Regions from separate parts of the Pseudoxanthomonas sp. OG2 genome, predicted to be linked through region 2. Evidence: predicted binding sites of a transcription regulator. Region 2 holds the regulator's gene; the other holds the start of a gene.
The links. The regulator FliA, encoded in region 2, starts transcription of late flagellar genes. The targets are predictions, from matches to a motif close to TAAAGTTTNNCNNNCNNNGGCCGATAA.

Region 1: the regulator FliA is predicted to act here: its motif matches at 1,476-1,502, upstream of FHW78_RS08265 (methyl-accepting chemotaxis protein).

The regions. Positions count from the first base shown of each region.
Region 1 covers NZ_JACHYM010000001.1:1,756,894-1,760,302, forward strand. Annotated here, with positions in the region: gene FHW78_RS08265 (methyl-accepting chemotaxis protein) at 1-1,447, opposite strand, end outside; gene FHW78_RS08270 (EAL domain-containing protein) at 1,681-3,409, shown strand, end outside.
Region 2 covers NZ_JACHYM010000001.1:419,635-423,043, reverse strand. Annotated here, with positions in the region: gene FHW78_RS01880 (protein phosphatase CheZ) at 1-568, opposite strand, end outside; gene cheY (chemotaxis response regulator CheY) at 568-948, opposite strand; gene FHW78_RS01870 (RNA polymerase sigma factor FliA) at 1,298-2,044, opposite strand; partial or broken gene FHW78_RS01865 (MinD/ParA family protein) at 2,041-2,853, opposite strand; gene flhF (flagellar biosynthesis protein FlhF) at 2,909-3,409, opposite strand, start outside.

The DNA of each region.
Region 1 (3,409 bases), 1.3 Mb from region 2:
CGTCGATCCGGATCGGGCTGGCGACCAGCAGATAGTCTTGCTCGCCCAGCGTGAGGGTCTGTTCGAAACCCGCCTCCTCGTCCTGGATGCGTCGCGCCGTCGGCGCCAGCGTGTCATCCAGCTTTTCCAGCGGCAGGCCGTCAGGCGCCGCGATGCCGTGATCCGCCAGCGCCTCGCGCAGGCCGTGGTTGGCGAAAGCGACCGTGCCGTCGGCGGCGAGCACCATCAATCCCGCATGCGCGTGGTCCATCGCCTGGCGGATGCGCGCGTTCTCGCGGGCCGCCGCGCGCTCGCCGGCGATGCGTTCGCGCAGGCGGGCCTGCATGTGCGCCAGCGACGTCATCAGCTGGCCGATTTCGTCATGCGGATTGTCGACCCGCACGACCGTGTCGAGGCGGTCGTCGGCGATGGCGCCCGCCACTTCGGCGGCTTCGGCCAGGGGCCGGCGCACCGCCCGCAGCACTGCCCACAACACGCCACCCAACACCAGGGCGACGCCGGCGAGTGTCACCACGAACAACACCGCCATGCCGAACCGTTGCGAGCGCTGCTGGCGCGCCGCGACGGCCAGCCCGCGTTCGCGGGCCTGCTCCAGATCCGCCAGCGCCGGCGCGATGGCGGCGGCGGTGTCTTCCAGCGACGAGACTTCCACGTCCAGTCCGACCCGCGCGGCGGTATACGCCAGCAGTGCCGCCTGGTAAGCCTCCGCCTGCTGGCGAAGCTCGTCGCGCCGAACCTCGTCGATGCGGCTCGCCGACAGCGCCAGTTCGAACGGCAGCTTCTCCTCGCTGACCCGGTCCGCCAATGCGGAATCGCCGCTGCGAAGGAACTCGCTCTCGAAACGGCGCATCCGCTGCATCGGGGCGTCCAGCGCCACGACCTGCTCGACCTGCACCGCCTCTTCCAGCGCCTGGCCGGAACCGCGCAAGGTCGCGGACAGGCTGGCGTCGCCCTGTCCCATCTCGTCCACCCGTGCGTTCAGCGCATCGATGCCGGCGGCGAACTCGTCGATGCGGCCGGCCGCCGCGTCCAGCAGTTTCCTGTCCGCCGCGCCGGCCGGATGCTTGCGCAGTCGTTCCAGATCGCGACGCAAACGCTGCTGCGCCTGCCGCAGGGCATCGCGATCGGCGTCATCCAGGCGGGTCGCATAGACCGTCTGCAATCGCCGGGTCTGCTCGACCTGGCGCTCCAGCGCGGCGAGCAGCGCACCGTAGCCCTGTTGCGCCTGGAAGCTGGCGGCGGCGCGCGCCTGTCCGGTGCTGGCGTGCCAGTACGACAGCGCGATCAGCGACAATCCCGCGCCGGCCACCCATGCGCACAGGCGCAGCTTGCCGGCTATCGTCATCCGCCCCAGCCACCGTGTCAGCGCGGCGTGGGTGTCGCGGAAGGAAAGGCGTCGGGGAAACGGGCGCTTCCAGGAGAAAGGCAGGCGGAAGGCGGTCGGCATGGCGGACTCCGGGCAGAATTCCGCATCGGTATCGGCCGGTTCCTTCTGGACTTTAATGCCGGTTTTCAGGCCGTTTGCGCAGTGCATCGGCGGCAACGATGTTGTACCCGGTGTGTGCGACACCGCGATGACGTCGCGTGATCACCGCCATGTCGAAGCGCCACTTGCAGATGACGGAACGTCATCAGCCGCGTCGCGGAACTGTCATGAAGGCGCGCTAGGTTCGCGGCCCCATGTGCACACCCGATTCCGCCGTCTCGTCTGATCCGCTGCTGGATACGGTCCTGCGTGGCCGCGAACTGCTGGCGGCGTTCCAGCCGGTGGTGCGATTGGAGGACAACAAGGTGGTCGCGCACGAGGGGCTGATGCGCATCGCCGGCCGCGCCTGCTCGCCGCTGGAGCTGCTGGATCGCGCGCGCGCCGCCGGCCGCCTGGGCGAACTGGAGACCGTCGCCGCCGGCACGCTGGCGCGCAGCTTCGACTTCGATCGCGGCGGCCGCCTGCTGGTCAACCTGAGCGCCCACGCGATCCTGCAGGGCGCGCTGCGCCCGCAGCAGGTCATCGAGGTGCTGCTGTCGGCCGGCCGCGACCTGGGCCGCTTCGTCATCGAGATCACCGAACGCGACATCGTCGAGGACGTCGGCCGGCTGGCCGACGCGCTGGGCTACCTGCGCGCGGCCGGCATCCGCATCGCCCTGGACGACTTCGGCAATGGCCATTCCAACTTCGAGCTCTGGCACGAGTTGTCGCCGGAGTACGTCAAGCTCGACCGCTACCTGATCCACCACATCGCCGACAGCCCGGGTCGGCTGAGCATCGTCCGCTCGCTGGTGCAGGTGGCCGAAAGCCTGGGCGCCGAACTGGTCGCCGAAGGTGTCGAACGCCTGCAGGACCTGGCGATCATCAAGGATCTCGGCATCCCCTACGCGCAGGGCTACCTGCTGGGGCGCCCGGCCAGCGAGGTGGCGCTGGCGGTGCCGGCGGAAGTCCGCGAGGCGCGTTTCGAGAAATTGCCGGTGTGGCCGCGCGCGCGGCGCGCCTCCGATTTCCGCGGGGTCACCGCCGCGCACCTGCTGATCGATGCGCCGTCGCTGACCGACGAGGCAAGCAACTTCGATGCGGAACAGCTGTTCCGCAATCATCCCGATTTGCCGTCGCTGCCGGTGGTGGACGCCGATGGCCAGCCACTGGGCCTGATCAACCGGCGGGTATTCAATGAACGCATGGCGGTGCCGTTCGCACGCGAGCTCAACGGCCGAAAATCCTGCGTACTGCTGATGCACGCCGCGCCGATCGTCTGCGACGTCGGCCAGAGCATCGACGCGATGTCGGAAATCCTGCTGGGCGAGGATCAGCGCTACCTGTCGGATGGCTTCATCATCACCCGCGACGGTCGCTACCTGGGCGTGGGCACCGGCGAAGCACTGGTGCGACGGGTGACCGAACTGCGCATCGAGGCTGCGCGCTACGCCAATCCGCTGACCCTGCTGCCCGGCAATATCCCCATCTCCGAGCATATCGGCCGCCTGCTCGAAACCGGTCGCTCCTTCGTCGCGGCCTACTGCGATCTCAACAGCTTCAAGCCGTACAACGACCAGTACGGCTACTTCCGCGGCGACCGCATGATCCGGCTGGTCGCCTCCACCCTGCTCAAGCACGTGCAGCCGAGCATGGATTTCGTCGGCCATGTCGGCGGCGACGATTTCGTGGTGCTGCTGCAGAGCGAGGACTGGGAGCGGCGCTGCCGCGACATCATCGCCGACTTCAACGCCGCCTCGCGGGCGCTGTTCGACGAACCGGACCTGGCGCGTGGCGTGCTGGAAAGCGAAGACCGCAGCGGCCGCTACACCACCTTCCCGCTGACCACCCTGACCATCGGCGTGGTCCAGGTGGACCCGGCCCGCTACGACAGCGCCGAGCAGGTCGCCTCCGACGCCGCTGCCGCCAAACGGCATGCCAAGC
Region 2 (3,409 bases):
ACGCCGCCTTGTCCAGGCCCGCCACCGCGGGACCGGCCAGGCCGTCGTCCTTCTTCCTTTCCGGCGGCGGCAGGCCCAGTTCGCCGAATCCCTCGTGCACGCGGCGGACGATGCCGGCGACGCGGCGGATGATCTGGCCGGTGAGATCCTGGTAGCTCTGCGCCAGCGCCATTTCCGACAGTCCGGAACGGATCTGGTCCACCAGCTGGGTCTGCTCGGCGCTGAGCGCGGTCGTCTTGAGCTGGTCGGCCAGGCCGCGGCACTGCTCGGCCAGATCCAGGGTCTTGTGGCTGGCCTGTTCGGTCATCGCGACCACGTGATCCAGGCGCGCGCAGGCGTCGTCGAGATCGCCGGCACCGTGGGTCGGCGGCAGCTCGCCCAGCGTCTGCGCCAGTTCGCGGGCCAGCCGGCCCAGTCCCTGCATCATCGGCTGCGTGCGCCAGGCGGCGATGGTGTCCAGCTCGCGCCGCCAGCCGGCCTCGTCGCCCTGTTCCAGTGCGTCCAGCGCGTGCTGCAGGCGCTCGACCAGCGCGGCGCGGGCGCTGCCGGCTTCCATGACCGCAGCCATCAGGCGGCGGCTCCGAGGCGCTCGAAAATCTTGCCGAGTTTCTCTTCCAGGGTCTGCGCGGTGAACGGCTTGATGATGTAGCCGTTCACGCCGTTCTGGGCGGCTTCGATGATCTGCTCGCGCTTGGCCTCGGCGGTGACCATCAGCACCGGCAGGGTCTTGAAGCGATCGTCGGCGCGGATGGCCTTGAGCAGTTCGATGCCGGTCATGCCCGGCATGTTCCAGTCGGTCACCACGAAGTCGAAACTGCCCTGGGCCAGCGCGGTCAGCGCGCTGGAGCCGTCGTCGGCCTCGGCGGTATTGGTGTAGCCCAGATCGTTGAGGAGGTTCTTGATGATGCGGCGCATCGTCGAGAAGTCGTCCACGATCAGGATCCGCATGTTCTTGTTGGCTGTCACGAAGGGCTCCGGGTGCAGCAGGGTAGAGGGGGCTCGAGAGCCTTATCGGCAGGTGGCGGGGAAACTTTTGGGCCGGGATTGGCTGGGGCCGGGATTGGGGATTCGGGATTGGGGATTGAAAGAGCCCCTTGACCAGCCATGCGGCTGTTAAAAGCGAAAAGGGGGCGGGCGCCCGCGGAGCGGGCGACGGGGGATTGACCAGCCATTCGGCTGTTGAGAAGCGCTTGCTGTTGGCGCCCAAAGCAAATCCCCCTCAATCCCCCTTTTTCAAAGGGGGAGGCAAAAGCAAAAGGCTCTTGCGAATCCCCAATCCCGACTCCCCAATCCCGGCCTAATCCTCCAACCCGGCATCCACGCTCTCGAACACATTCAGCCGACCACGCAGGCGCAGCATGGCCTGGCCGTGGATCTGGCAGACGCGGGATTCGCTGACGCCGAGGACGGCGCCGATTTCCTTGAGGTTGAGTTCCTGTTCGTAGTACATGGACAGGACCAGCTGTTCGCGCTCGGGGAGCTGGCCGATGGCCTTGATCAGCGACTGGCGGAACTCGCTGCGCTCGAGTTGTTGCTGCGGGTTGGGGCCGCCGGTGACCACGGTCTGCGGTTCGCCATGGTCCTCGATGTGCGATTCCAGGCTCAGCACCTGGCCGCGGGCGGCGTCCTCCAGCAAGCGCAGGTATTCGGGCAGCGGCATCTCCATCGCCGACGCGACCTCGGTGGCGATGGCGGCGCGGCCGGTGCGCTGTTCGATTTCGCGCACGGTGGCGGCGGCCTGGCGGGCCCGCCGGTGCACCGAGCGCGGCACCCAGTCGCCGCGGCGGATCTCGTCGATCATCGAACCGCGGATGCGGATCGAGGCGAAGGTCTCGAACGAGGCGCCCTGTTCGGCGTCGTAGCTGCGCGAGGCTTCCAGCAGGCCAATCATGCCGGCCTGGATCAGATCGTCGATCTCCACGCTGGCGGGCAGGCGCGCGGCCAGGTGATGGGCGATGCGGCGGACCAGGTCCGCGTGCACCGTGACGAAGTCGGTGGCCGCCGCTTTCTGGACGGCACGGTATTGGGCGGCGCCGGTGTTCATGCTGGCACGCTCCGGTTGATCATGCGTTCGACGAAGAACTCGACATTGCCCCGGGCGCCGGAAGGCGGCTGCCAGCGTGCGGTGACCCGGGCGATCTCGTTGATGGCGCGCGCCGACGGACTGCCCGGATACGCCTTCACCACCGCCTGCTGGCGCTGCACCGCGCGGCGCAGCCAGTCGTCCTGCGGCACCGCCCCCAGATAGTGCAGGGCGACGTCGCCGAGGAAACGTTCGCACACGCGGGCCAGCTTCTCGTACAGCTTGCGGCCCTCGTTGGGGTCGCGGACCATGTTGGCGATGACGTGCACGCGGTCCACGCCGCGCTCGCGCGAGAGCACCTTGATCAGCGCATAGGCGTCGGTGATCGAGGCCGGCTCGTCACACACCACCACCACCGTGTCCTGCGCGGCCTGGCAGAAGGTCAGTACGCTGTCGGTGATGCCGGCGGCGGTATCCACCACCATCACGTCCAGGGCGCGCTGCAGTTCCGAGAACACGTTGACCAGGCCGACGTGTTCGGCCGGCGAGAGTTCGGCCATGTGCCGGAAACCCGACGAGGCCGGCACGATCAGCAGGCCGTCCGGTCCTTCCAGCAGCACGTCCTCCAACTGGCAGCGTTCGGCGACCAGATCCGCCAATGTGTATTTCGGCGCCAGGCCCAGCAGCACGTCGACGTTGGCCAGGCCCAGGTCGGCGTCCATCAGCAGGGTCCGCTTGCCCATCTCGGCCAGCGAGGCGGCCAGGTTGACCGACACGTTGGTCTTGCCCACGCCGCCCTTGCCGCCGGTCACCGCGATCACGCGGACCGGATGGAAGGCGCCGGTCAGCGGCGGCGTGCTGCGCGGGTTGGTCTGCAGCAGGTGTTCATGCGACATGGATGGCCTCCGCGTGGCTGGGTTCGTCGGCTTCGCGGCGCAGCTGGTCCAGGCGCAGCACCAGGTTGGGCGCGCTGGCGCGGTGCAGGTCTTCGGGCACGCGCTGTCCGTCGGTGATCCAGGCCATCGGCAACTGGTGATCGACGATCACCGACAGCGCGCTGCCGAGCCGGCCGGTCTCGTCCACCTTGGTCAGCACCACGCCGTGCGGCTGGGCGCCGCTGAAGCGGCGGACCACCTCGTCCAGGTCGCCGAAGTGCGAATTGGCCGGCAGCACCAGCAGGGTATGCACCTGCCCGGCGGCGCGCAGCCAGTTGAGCTGGCCGACCAGGTTGCGATCGCGCTGGCCCATGCCGGCGGTGTCGATCAGCACCAGCTTGTAGTCGCGCAGGCGTTCCAGGGTCTGCGCCAGGCGCACGTCGCTGTCGGCCTCGTGCACGGCGATGCCGAGCTGGCGGCCGTAGCTGTGCAACTGTTCGCGGCCGCCGAC